3 regions of the Pseudomonas sp. S07E 245 genome follow, and region 2 is predicted to be linked to each of the others. Evidence: predicted binding sites of a transcription regulator. Region 2 holds the regulator's gene; each other region holds the start of a gene.
What was found. The regulator FliA, encoded in region 2, starts transcription of late flagellar genes. The targets are predictions, from matches to a motif close to CTAAAGTTTNNNNNNNNNNNGCCGNTAA.
Positions count from the first base shown of each region.

Region 1: the regulator FliA is predicted to act here: its motif matches at 2,203-2,230, upstream of K3F44_RS17805 (methyl-accepting chemotaxis protein).
Region 3: the regulator FliA is predicted to act here: its motif matches at 2,211-2,238, upstream of motA (flagellar motor stator protein MotA).

Region 1 covers NZ_CP080625.1:3,862,983-3,866,995, forward strand. Annotated here, with positions in the region: gene K3F44_RS25150 (methyl-accepting chemotaxis protein) at 1-125, opposite strand, end outside; partial or broken gene K3F44_RS25155 (cache domain-containing protein) at 252-1,325, opposite strand; gene K3F44_RS17795 (cell division protein ZapA) at 1,484-1,786, opposite strand; gene K3F44_RS17800 (hypothetical protein) at 1,783-2,013, opposite strand; gene K3F44_RS17805 (methyl-accepting chemotaxis protein) at 2,296-3,921, shown strand; gene gbcB (glycine-betaine demethylase subunit GbcB) at 3,952-4,013, opposite strand, start outside.
Region 2 covers NZ_CP080625.1:595,527-599,539, forward strand. Annotated here, with positions in the region: gene flhF (flagellar biosynthesis protein FlhF) at 1-682, shown strand, start outside; gene fleN (flagellar synthesis regulator FleN) at 775-1,608, shown strand; gene fliA (RNA polymerase sigma factor FliA) at 1,605-2,345, shown strand; gene K3F44_RS02795 (chemotaxis response regulator CheY) at 2,450-2,824, shown strand; gene K3F44_RS02800 (protein phosphatase CheZ) at 2,843-3,631, shown strand; gene K3F44_RS02805 (chemotaxis protein CheA) at 3,644-4,013, shown strand, end outside.
Region 3 covers NZ_CP080625.1:4,827,123-4,831,135, forward strand. Annotated here, with positions in the region: gene K3F44_RS22165 (rhodanese-like domain-containing protein) at 1-590, opposite strand, end outside; gene K3F44_RS22170 (HDOD domain-containing protein) at 637-2,172, opposite strand; gene motA (flagellar motor stator protein MotA) at 2,303-3,154, shown strand; gene motB (flagellar motor protein MotB) at 3,158-4,013, shown strand, end outside.

The DNA of each region.
Region 1 (4,013 bases), 2.1 Mb from region 2:
TGGCGCGCCTGCACCGCTTCGTCACGCGCCGACTGCGAGGCGTACGCCGCATGTCCTGCGTTTTGCGCAACGTCCTGCACAGTCAGGCCCATCTGGTGCACGGCGGTGGCGACCATCTCGGTCATCTGTTGCTGACGTTCCGAGCGGTCGGCGGTGTTGCCGACTACCTGCGTCACCTGTTCGACCGAACGGTGCAGGCGCTCGGTAGTGCTCAGCACCTCGGCGATCAGCGCCCTCTGGCTGTCGAGAAAGCGGTTGAAGCCGCGAGCCAGGTCACCCAGTTCATCCTCGCGGGAATCATCCAGGCGATGGCTCAGGTCGCCGGCACCGCCACCAATCTGCACCAGCGCCGTGGTCACCTGACGGATCGGGCGCACCAACCCGCGCGCCAGCAGCACCACCAGCAGCAATGAGAGCAAGGCTACTGCCCCACCAATCAAGCTGGTCAACCATACCGCCTGGCGCATCTGCGCGTAGATCTGCGCCTGTGGCACTTCGGCCACCAGCGTCCAGTTGAGATCACGCAGCGGCAGGCTCAGGGCCAGATACTGCTCGCCGTCACGTTCGAACTGGCTACGCTGCAAGCCTGCGCCCTGCCCCAGTAAACGCTTGGCGGCGTCGCCACCGACCTGTTCGGCGAGCGTGCGTTTGGCGCTGTATTGGTTGTCCGGGTGGACCTGGATGAGGCCGTCGTTGCGCACCAGCATGACCCTGCCCTGCTCGCCAAAGCTGAAGTCGTGGATCAGCTTGGACAACTCGGTCAGGCGCAAGCCCATGCCGGCGATGCCGACCAGCTGCCCGGCCTTTTCGATGCGATAGTCGATGAACAGCGCCACCTCGCCGGTGGCGCCATCCACGTCGATATTGATCAGCCGCTCGGCACCACTGTCGATGTAGCCATAGAACCACTGGTCCTTGGGGTTCTGCCGGCTAAGGGTGCGATCCAGGCCTTTCTCGTTGTAGTAGTGGCCGCTCGCAGTGGCGGCGAACAAGGCGGTAAACGCATGGTTGCGCTGCTTGGCAGCGTCCAGGTATTCGATGAAGCGCGCCGCCTCGGCGGGATTCTCACCGGCAGCGAGCCAGTCACGCAGCAGGGTATTGCCGGCAATATCGGCGGCCGCCACCAGCGGCTGGCTAAGCATGCGCTCGATATCGTTGCGAATGGCCTCGATGCTGGCCGGCAGAGCGGTGTCGAGCAAATAGCGCTCGGTCAGGCGATTGACCGCCACGGTATAGATCGCAACCACCACCAGGATGCTCACCAACAGGGCCGTGCCCATGCCTGCGATCAACTGCAACTGGATACTTCGCCGCCAGATACGCATACGTTTTCCTCCCCCAGGATTCTTGTTTTGGGGGATTGTATACACTTACGTATCCATTCAATCCAGCAATCATCGACAAACGCTAACGCAAAACGGGGAACAGCCACGCGTCACCGCATGGCTGCCCCCCGCTCGAATTTTGCCTGTTGGCTGGTGCTTTACTGCTCGCCGATGGTGCGTGCGATGGCATCTACCGTGGCATCGATCTGCGCCTGGGTGCGGGCGAGCGTCACTTGATGCTCTTTTTGCAGTTCGATCTGCCGCGAGCACAGATTCAGCGCCGCCAGCACCAGCAGCTTGTCACCGATCAGGGTCGGGTACTGGCGCTTGGTTTCGTTGAGGGCGGTGTTGAGCATCCGCACAGCCTGCGAGAGGGTCTCTTCCTGGCCTTCAGGGGCCTTGATCGAATAGTCGATACCCAGAATCGACACGACATTGATCGGCTGCGCTTGCAGTTTCATCCGTTGACGACACCTGCGCTGGCGCGCTCAACCAGCGCCTGGATACGCGCAGCAGTGGCGCCGTGTTTCTCTTCCTGTTCCATCAGCGACAGCTGCAGGCTGTCGTTGTCTTCCTTGGCCTGGGCCAGTTCCTGGGCGATGGCAGCGTTCTGCTCGCTCAGCTGGGTGTTTTTCTGCATCAGGTCGTTGACCAGCTGCTCGAGTTGATTCAGGGAAGTTTCCAACATGGGGTATGTCTATCTCGGGTTGTTGCAGAGGGCGCACACGATAAAGAAAAGCACGCGCCCCCGCCATTAAATATCGGGTCAAAAGGCTTCAGCCAGGCCAGATTGACAGGGGATCGGCCACCTTGTTCCGGCCTGGGTCAACCGCCGGTCAGGATTTGTCGCGGCCAACTCGGGCTTTTGCTCATCGAACTCAAGACTGGCCGGTCATGACCGATAGCCATACAGGTCTTATCTCGACGCAAGGATTGCGCGCCACCTTACCTTGCCCGGATTGTCCAAATCATGTCCCTACGCAATATGAATATCGCCCCGCGCGCCTTGCTCGGGTTTGCCTTGATCGGCGCATTGATGCTCGGCCTTGGCGTGTTTTCGCTGGTCCAGATGGGCAAGATTCGCCAGGCGGGTGTCGCCATCGAAAGCATCAACGTGCCGAGCATCAAAACCCTCGATGAACTGACCGCGTTGAGCCTGCGCTTGCGTACGCTGTCCTATCGTCTGCTGGTCAATCGTGACCCGGCCGCTCAGCAAGACACCCTGCGCCTGCTGGACGAGCGCAACGCGCAAATCGACAAGGCCCAGAGCCGTTACCAGACGTTTATCGTCGACGTCGAAGAACAAGCCGCGTTCGATCAGTACGGCCAGTTGCTGACCCAGTACCGCCAGCTGGAAACCCGCATGCGCAACCTGAGCCAGGCCAACCGCATCGAGGAACTGGCCGACCTGCTCAACCGCGACCTGCTGACCAACTCCGAGCAGATCAACAAGGTCATGAACACCCTGCTGGAAATGAACACCGAGCAGGCGCGCAACGCTAACGCCACCGCCGCCAATCAGTACAGCACGGCGTTCACCCTGGTGATCGGTCTGCTCATCGCCGCCACCGTGCTGACCCTGATCTGCGCATTGCTGCTGACCCGCAGCATCGTCAAGCCGATCGAAGAAGCCTTGCAGGCAGCTGAACAGGTAGCCGACGGCGACCTCACCCACACCATTCGCGCCGAAGGCAGCGACGAAGCAGCGCGCCTGCAGCGAGCCATGGCCCGCATGCAGGAAAAGCTGCGCGACACCCTGCACCTGATCGCCGGCTCCTCTACCCAGCTGGCCTCGGCGGCCGAAGAGCTCAACAGCGTGACCGACGAGAGCGCGCGCGGCCTGCAGCAGCAGAACGCCGAAATCGAACAGGCCGCCACTGCCGTTACCGAGATGACCAGCGCGGTCGAGGAAGTGGCGCGCAATGCCGTCAGCACCTCGGAGGCTTCGGCTGAAGCCAGCCGTTCCACCAGCGATGGCCGTGACCTGGTACTGGAAACCGTCAGCGCCATCGAGCGCATGAGCGGTGACGTACAGGGTACTGCCAAGCTGATCACTCACCTGGCCGAACAGTCGCGTGATATCGGCAAGGTACTCGACGTGATTCGCGGCCTGGCCGATCAGACCAACCTGCTCGCCCTCAACGCCGCCATCGAGGCAGCCCGGGCCGGTGAGGCCGGGCGTGGTTTTGCCGTGGTGGCTGACGAAGTGCGTGCACTGGCGCATCGCACCCAGCAGTCGACCAGCGAGATCGAGCGCATGATCGGCACCATCCAGGGCGGCACCGGCCAGGCGGTCGAGTCGATGCGCACCAGCACCGAACGCGCCGAATCGACCCTGAACATCGCCCGCGGCGCGGGCCTGGCGCTGGACACCATCGCCACGGCCGTAGCACACATCAACGAGCGTAACCTGGTCATCGCCAGTGCGGCCGAAGAGCAGGCTCAGGTCGCCCGCGAAGTCGACCGTAATCTGGTCAACATCAACGACCTGTCGGTGCAAAGCGCCACCGGGGCACACCAGACCAGCGCGGCGAGTGCCGAGCTGTCGCGCCTGGCAGTTGACCTCAGCAGCCTGGTTGCACGCTTCCGCGTCTGACCCAGGCTGCAGCGCTCACGCGGCCTCGGCTTAGTACTCGATACGAACGTCGCCGCGCGGCACGCTGCAGCAGGAGAGGATGTAGCCCTCGG
Region 2 (4,013 bases):
CGAACCGATCGAGGAGGGCGGGGTAATTGCCATGGTTGGCCCGGCCGGCATGGGCAAGACCACCACCCTGGCCAAGCTGGCAGCGCGTTATGTGCTCAAGTACGGCGCGCAGAACCTGGCGCTGGTGAGCATGGACAGCTTCCGTATCGGCGCTCAGGAGCAACTCAAGACCCTGGGCCGCATCCTCAACGTGTCGGTGACCTACGTCGACCCGGGCGAGTCCCTCGCCCAGGCCCTGGAGCCGCTGCTGCGCAAGCGTGTGGTGCTGATCGATACCGCCGGCCTGCAGGCCAGTGATCCGGCCCTGCGCATGCAGCTGGAGACGCTCGCCGGGCGCGGTATCGCTTCGAAGAATTATCTGGTCCTGGCAACCACCAGCCAGAAACAGGTGCTGACCGCCGCCTATCACAGCTACAAGCGCTGTGGCCTGGCTGGCTGCATCCTGACCAAGCTTGATGAAACCGCTTGTCTCGGTGAAGTACTGAGCCTGGCGATCAGTCATGAACTGCCCGTGGCCTATCTTACCGACGGCCCGCGTATTCCTGACGACCTGCACCTGCCGCGCAAGCACCAACTGGTCAGCCGCGCCGTCAGCGTGCAAATGCAGGAAGACCCCAGCGAAGAGGCCATGGCCGATATGTTCGCTGATCTGTACCACAACTCCGGCAAACGCGTGGGTTGAAGATGAACACAATGCAAAGTACCTACAGCAAGGGCTTTAATCACAGCCCTCCATGTGGCCTCGGTTCAAGCGCGACAAGGTAAAGAACAAATATGGGTAGCATGCATCCCGTACAGGTTATCGCCGTGACCGGTGGCAAAGGTGGCGTCGGCAAGACCAACGTTTCAGTCAACCTGTCCCTGGCGTTGGCCGAACTCGGCCGCCGGGTCATGTTGCTGGACGCCGATCTGGGTCTGGCCAACGTCGACGTGCTGCTGGGGCTGACGCCCAAGCACACCCTGGCCGACGTCATCGAAGGCCGCTGCGAGTTGCGCGACGTGCTCCTGCAGGGGCCTGGCGGGGTACGCATCGTGCCGGCCGCCTCGGGCACCCAGAGCATGGTCCACCTGCAGCCGGCGCAACACGCCGGGCTGATCCAGGCCTTCAGCGAGATTGGTGACAACCTCGACGTGCTGGTCATCGACACCGCTGCCGGTATCGGCGATTCGGTGGTGAGCTTCGTCCGCGCCGCGCAGGAAGTGCTGCTGGTGGTGTGCGACGAGCCGACCTCGATCACCGACGCCTACGCGCTGATCAAACTGCTCAATCGCGACTATGGGATGAACCGTTTCCGCGTCCTTGCCAACATGGCCCAGAGCCCGCAGGAAGGGCGCAACCTGTTCGCCAAGTTGACCAAGGTCACGGACCGCTTCCTTGACGTCGCACTACAATACGTCGGCGCCGTGCCGTACGACGAATGCGTGCGCAAGGCGGTGCAGAAGCAGCGTGCAGTTTACGAAGCCTTCCCTCGCTCCAAGTGTGCGCTGGCGTTCAAGGCCATCGCGCAGAAGGTCGATAGCTGGCCGCTGCCTGCCAACCCTCGTGGGCATCTGGAGTTCTTCGTCGAGCGCCTGGTGCAGCCCACCAGTGCGGGACCAGTGCTATGAGTGCAAGCGGTTTTCAGATGTACAGCAAGGCTTCCAAGGACGCCCAGTACGAGTTGGTCGAGCGTTACGCGCCGCTGGTCAAGCGCATCGCTTACCACCTGCTGGCGCGCTTGCCGGCCAACGTGCAGGTCGAGGATCTGATCCAGGCCGGCATGATCGGCCTGCTCGAAGTGTCCAACAAATACGATGCCAGCAAGGGCGCCAGCTTTGAAACCTACGCCGGTATCCGCATCCGTGGCGCCATGCTCGACGAGGTCCGCAAGGGTGACTGGGCGCCACGTTCGGTGCACCGCAATACCCGTATGGTCAGCGACGCGATGCGCGCTGTTGAAGCAAGAACCGGTCGCGACGCTAAAGATCACGAGGTTGCTGCCGAACTCCAATTAGGTCTCGATGATTATTACGGGATTCTGAACGATACCCTGGGCAGCCGACTGTTCAGTTTCGACGACCTGTTGCAGGACGGCGAACATGAAGGTCTGCACGAGGATGGCGCCAGTGCGCAGGTCGAACCGTCGCGTGATCTGGAAGAAGAACGCTTCCAGACGGCGTTGACCGATGCGATCGCCAACCTGCCGGAACGCGAGCGGTTGGTGCTGGCGCTGTACTACGACGAAGAGCTCAACCTCAAAGAAATCGGTGAGGTGCTGGGGGTCAGCGAGTCGCGTGTCAGCCAGCTGCACAGCCAATGCGCGGCACGTCTGCGCAGCCGGCTGGGTGAATGGCGAGCGCGTTGAAACCGGGGTCGCTGCAGTCGTTTTGACGGTGTACCGAATTGATTGAATGCGCGCTCGGGGCCGAGCGCGTTTAAGACTGCTTGGAGGTCTAATTGAACAAAGACATGAAAATCCTCATCGTTGACGACTTTTCGACGATGCGGCGGATCATCAAGAACCTCTTGCGTGATCTGGGCTTCACCAATACCCAGGAAGCCGACGATGGCCTGACCGCCATGCCGATGCTCGAAAGCGGCCATTTTGACTTCCTCGTCACCGACTGGAACATGCCCGGCATGTCCGGCATCGACCTGCTGCGCAAAGTGCGTGCCGATGAGCGTCTCAAGCATCTGCCGGTGCTGATGGTAACTGCCGAAGCCAAGCGTGATCAGATCATCGAAGCGGCCCAGGCCGGCGTCAATGGTTACGTGGTCAAGCCGTTCACCGCCCAGGTGCTCAAAGAGAAGATCGAAAAGATCTTCGAACGCGTGAATAGCTAAATCACGCCAGGGGGCGCCATGGACTCTAACAACAACTCTTTGGGTGAGTTTGAAAACACCCTGAAGAAGCACGCTCAGGAACTGGTCGAGAGCCTTGAGCGCGGCCGGTTTGGCGATGCGGTGCAGCTGATTCATCAGCTCAACCAGACACGCGACCGTGGCCTGTACCAGGAAGTCGGCAAACTGACCCGCGAGCTGCACAGTGCGATCGTCAGTTTCCAGATCGACCCGGCAATGCCGCAGGCCGAGGAAGTCTCGCAGATCACCGATGCCACCGAGCGTTTGTCCTACGTGGTCAAGCTGACCGAGGGTGCCGCCAACCGCACCATGGACCTGGTCGAAGCGAGCACCCCGGTACTCAACGACCTGGCCGGTGAGGCCCAGGCGCTGAGCACTGACTGGCAGCGCTTCATGCGCCGTGAAGTGGCCGCGCCGGAGTTTCGCGATCTGGTCAAACGAGTCGACAGTTTCCTGACGCACAGTGCCGAGGGCAACCGCAAGGTGTCCGGGCATCTCAACGACATCTTGCTGGCTCAGGACTATCAGGACCTGACCGGCCAGGTGATCAAACGCGTCACCGCGTTGGTCACCGAAGTAGAAAGCAATCTGCTCAAGCTCGTGCTGATGGCCAGTCAAGTCGACCGCTTTGCCGGTATCGAACATGACCACGATCAGTTGCGTGCTGAAAAAGATCAAGAAAAACATCCGACTCGGGGTGAAGGTCCGCAGATTCATGCCGATAAGCGTGAAGACGTTGTGTCCGGTCAGGACGATGTCGACGATCTGCTGTCCAGCCTTGGTTTTTAGGGAGCACGTTTAATGAGCTTCGGCGCCGATGAAGAAATCCTTCAGGATTTCCTGGTAGAAGCCGGGGAAATTCTTGAGTTGTTGTCCGAGCAATTGGTCGAGCTGGAAAGCCGACCGGATGATGCCGACCTGCTCAATGCGATTTTCCGCGGTTTTCACACTGTAAAAGGGGGCGCCGGCTTCCTCCAGCTCAATGAGCTGGTGGAGTGCTGCCACATTGCCGAGAACGTCTTCGACATCCTGCGCAAAGGTGAGCGCAGGGTCGACGCCGAGCTGATGGACGTGGTTCTGGAAGCGCTGGATTCGGTCAACAGCATGTTCGGCCAGGTGCGCGAACGCACCGAGGTGACCCCGGCTTCCCGCGAGTTGCTGGCAGCGCTGT
Region 3 (4,013 bases), 1.1 Mb from region 2:
ATGCCTGCTGTCCACTCAAAGTTGACGGCGCCGGGGATGTGCCCGCCTTTGGCCGCGAGCACTTTCTCGCCCCGGTATTCACCCGGCGCGCGAGCGTCCCAGATGGCCAGGTCGGCAGCGCCGAGGCGGCTCTGCAGGTATTCGCGGGTGGCGGTCGGCTCGTCTTTTATGGTCAGGCTGACCGAGCCGGTGGCGCTGGCGGGCGTCTCGGTCGACAGCTGATCAGCCGGCCAGGCCTGGATACCACCGTTGAGGTAGTGATACTGCGCATGACCGATGACATCCAGCAGCCAGATGAAACGCCCGGCCCAGCCACCGCCTTCGTCGTCGTAAACCACATAGACGGCATCGTCACGATGGCCGAGTTCGGCGAACAGCTTTTCCAGGTCGGCGCGCGCCGGCAGTAGCCCAGGCGCCGGCGGTTGGCCCAGCTGGGTACGCTTGGAGTCGACGAAGCGCGCACCGGGTACGTGGCCACTGCCATAGCGGTTGGCGCTGGTCAGGTCGACCACGATCAGCGCGGGCGAGCCCAGGCGTGGCAACAGGTCTTGCGCTTCGATAACCAGCGGCAAGCCGGAAAAATCAGTCATCCACAGTCTCCAGGTGGAACGCGAGGGGGCGATTGTAGCGTAAGGCTCAGCTACTGCGGGTGGCGAAGGTAGCCAGCGCGCGCTCGATACACTGCGCGGTCTTGCCCAGTGCCTGCACGCTGACGTCGGCCAGCGGGCGGCCCGCCTGATCGGCAAGCAGCAGCATGATTACCTGGCCATTGACCGCCAGCGAGCGCAGCAGCAGGTGCTCGCTGGGGAACAGGGCATTGATCGGCGCTGGCAGCAGGGCGGCGAACTGGGCGTGGTTGTCCGGCGTCAGGCGCAATTGCCCGGCCTGACTGGTCAAGCGTTGTAACAGTTTGTTCTGTTTGACTGCCAGGTTCAGTGCAGCTGCTTCCTTGGGCAGGCCAGCAGTCTGCTGCACGCGCAAGGCATCAGTGGCCTTGTCGTAGGTCAGCAGCAGTACCCGCTGCATGCCGCAGGCGAGCAGTGCATCGCGGGCGTGGGTAGCCAGGTGCACGGCATTGCTGAAGCGGCTGGGCTGGGCCAGCATTTCGGCGCACAGCGAGCGCCAGCGCTCCAGGTTTTCTGCAGGCGGCGGCGGTGGTGTGAGCATGTCCGGGTGCGGACGGCGCTGCTGCCATGGCCAGATCAACGCTTCGGCCGGGTGGAACAGGGCGTGGCGGGCGTGATGGCGGGCACTCGCTGCGGCTTGCTGGTGAACCTGCTGCTGGACGTCGTCCAGCGAGGTCTGCAAATACAGCGCGGTCAGCAGTTGCCAGCGCAGCAGGTGCGGGTTGTCCCAGCCGACTTGCGCCGCCAGTGCTAGGCCGTTGGCCAGCAATACGGTGTTGGCCGGTTGGTTGAACCAGCGGCGCAGGCCTGGTTCTTCATCCAGCCGATGCTGCTGCTCGAGGCTGTCCGTCTCGCGGGCAATGTTGAATACCTGAGCCAATTGTTCGCGTTCGCTGGTAAGCAGGCGGTAGCCCTGGGTTACCCACTCCGGCAGGCGCCAGTGCAGGGCGACCGCCTGGCACAGCTCCATCAGGCGTACGCCAAACAGCTCGATCTCGACCTCGGCAGCGTTTTCGCCCTTGTGGATAACCCGCAGCTCCCAGGTGTCGAGCAGCTTGGGGTAGGTCACGGCCATCGGCCACAGCGGCGACAGGAACAGCAGGCTGCCCCAGTGAATCTCCTGCCACAGCCGCGCCAGGCGGCTGGCGAACAGGCCACTGGCCTGCTGCGCGGCATGCTGGCTGATCAACAGAAACTGGCGCAGTACCGGCGGGATGTCATCGCCGGGCAAGGCCGGCAGGCGCGCCAGCAGCTCTGCGCTGCGCTCAAGTCCGAGGCGATTGAGGGCAACTTCGAGGCTCTCGGCCGGCTCGGCCTGGCTGGCGTTGGCCGAGTGATTGGCCTCACGCATGACCGACAGCACCAAGGCGGGGCTGTCCTGCATCAGTTCGGCGATGTCGCGCAATGACCGACGGTTGTCATTGATGGCCGCCATTACCCGGTCGTGGCTTTCCTTGGGCACGGGCAGGCGCACGTCATCCAGCAGTTTTATCCAGCGGTCTAAAGTGCGTGGCGTCTGACTTGGTACCTTGGTTTCAATTGGCATTTTGACATCAGTCCGAACTGGCTTTTCACTTGGAGTGGCTATAGTCTGGCGCAGTTCTGCCGATAAGTAGAAGAAGAGTTTTCAAGCTCCCGTCCCCGACCCTGACCTCGACTTCAAGTGCTTTGAACCTATGGCTAAAATTATCGGCATCATCGTCGTCTTCGCGAGCGTGATCGCAGGCTACGTGCTTTCCCACGGCAAGATTGCGGCGCTGATCCAGCCGTTCGAAGTGCTCATCATTGGCGGGGCTGCGTTTGGCGCGTTCCTGCAGGCCAACCCTGGCTACATGACCATGCACGTGATCAAGAAGTCGATGAAGATGTTCGGCTCACGTTTCACCCATACCTTCTACCTGGAGGTGTTGGGCCTGGTCTACGAGATCCTCAACAAGAGCCGCCGCGAAGGCATGATGGCGATCGAAGGCGATATCGAAGACGCCTCGGCCAGCCCGATCTTCGCCAAGTACCCGGCAGTGCTGGGTGATGAGCGCATGACTGCGTTCATCTGCGACTACCTGCGCATCATGTCCACCGGCAACATGGCTCCGCACGAGCTCGAAGGCCTGTTCGACATGGAGCTGCTGAGCCTCAAGGAAGAACTCGACCACCCTTCGCACGCGGTCACCGGGATCGCCGACGGCATGCCTGGCTTCGGTATCGTTGCGGCGGTACTGGGTATCGTCGTCACCATGGCCTCGTTGGGTGAGGGCGACCAGGCTGCCATCGGCATGCACGTAGGTGCGGCGCTGGTGGGTACCTTCTTCGGTATTCTTGCTGCGTACGGTTTCTTCGGCCCACTGGCTACCTGCCTGGCTCACGATGCCAAGGAAGAGGTCAATCTGTACGAGTCGATCAAGGCGTCGCTGGTGGCTTCGGCCTCGGGCATGCCGCCGTCACTGGCCGTGGAATTCGGGCGCAAGGTGCTGTACCCCAAGCACCGTCCGAGCTTCGCAGAGCTGGAACAAGCAGTTCGCGGTCGCTGATTCATGGAAAACAATCAGCCGATAATCATCAAGCGCGTCAAGCGCTTTGGCGGCGGTCACCATGGCGGCGCCTGGAAGATCGCCTTTGCCGACTTCGCGACGGCGATGATGGCGTTCTTCCTGGTGCTGTGGCTGATGTCGACGGCCACCCCAGAGCAGAAGATCGCCATCGCCGGCTACTTCAAGGACCCGATCGGCTTCTCCGAAAGCGGTACGCCCTATGTGATTGACCTGGGTGGCTCGCCGGAGCTGGCGCCGGACAAGACCATCAACCCTGAGGTGAAGTCCGAGCCGACTCCCGAGACCAGCGTGCAGCTGGACAAGGATCAGGTCGAGACCATGGCCGAGCAGGTTGAAAAGGAACGCCTGAACCTGCTCTTGCAGGAGCTGCAGAACAAGGTCGAAGAAAACCCGCAACTGCAGAAGTTCAAGGATCAGATCCTGTTCGAGATCACCCAGGACGGCCTGCGTATCCAGATCATGGATGCCGAGAACCGGCCGATGTTCGACATCGGCAGCGCGCGTTTGCAGCCGTACTTCGAGGACATTCTGCTGGCCATGGCCGACACCATCAAGGCGGTGCCGAACAAGATCAGCGTCAGCGGCCACACCGATGCCAAGGCCTATGCCGGTAGCGGTGACTACGGCAACTGGGAGCTGTCGGCCAACCGTGCCAACGCTGCGCGACGTGCGCTGGTGGCGGGTGGCTATCCGGATGATCAGGTGGCGCGGGTGGTTGGCTATGCGTCGTCGTCGCTGTTCGACCGCAAGAACCCGTTCAACCCGGTCAACCGGCGCATCGATATCATCGTTCTGACCAAGAAGGCCCAGCGCAATATCGAGGGCGAGCAGGGCACTC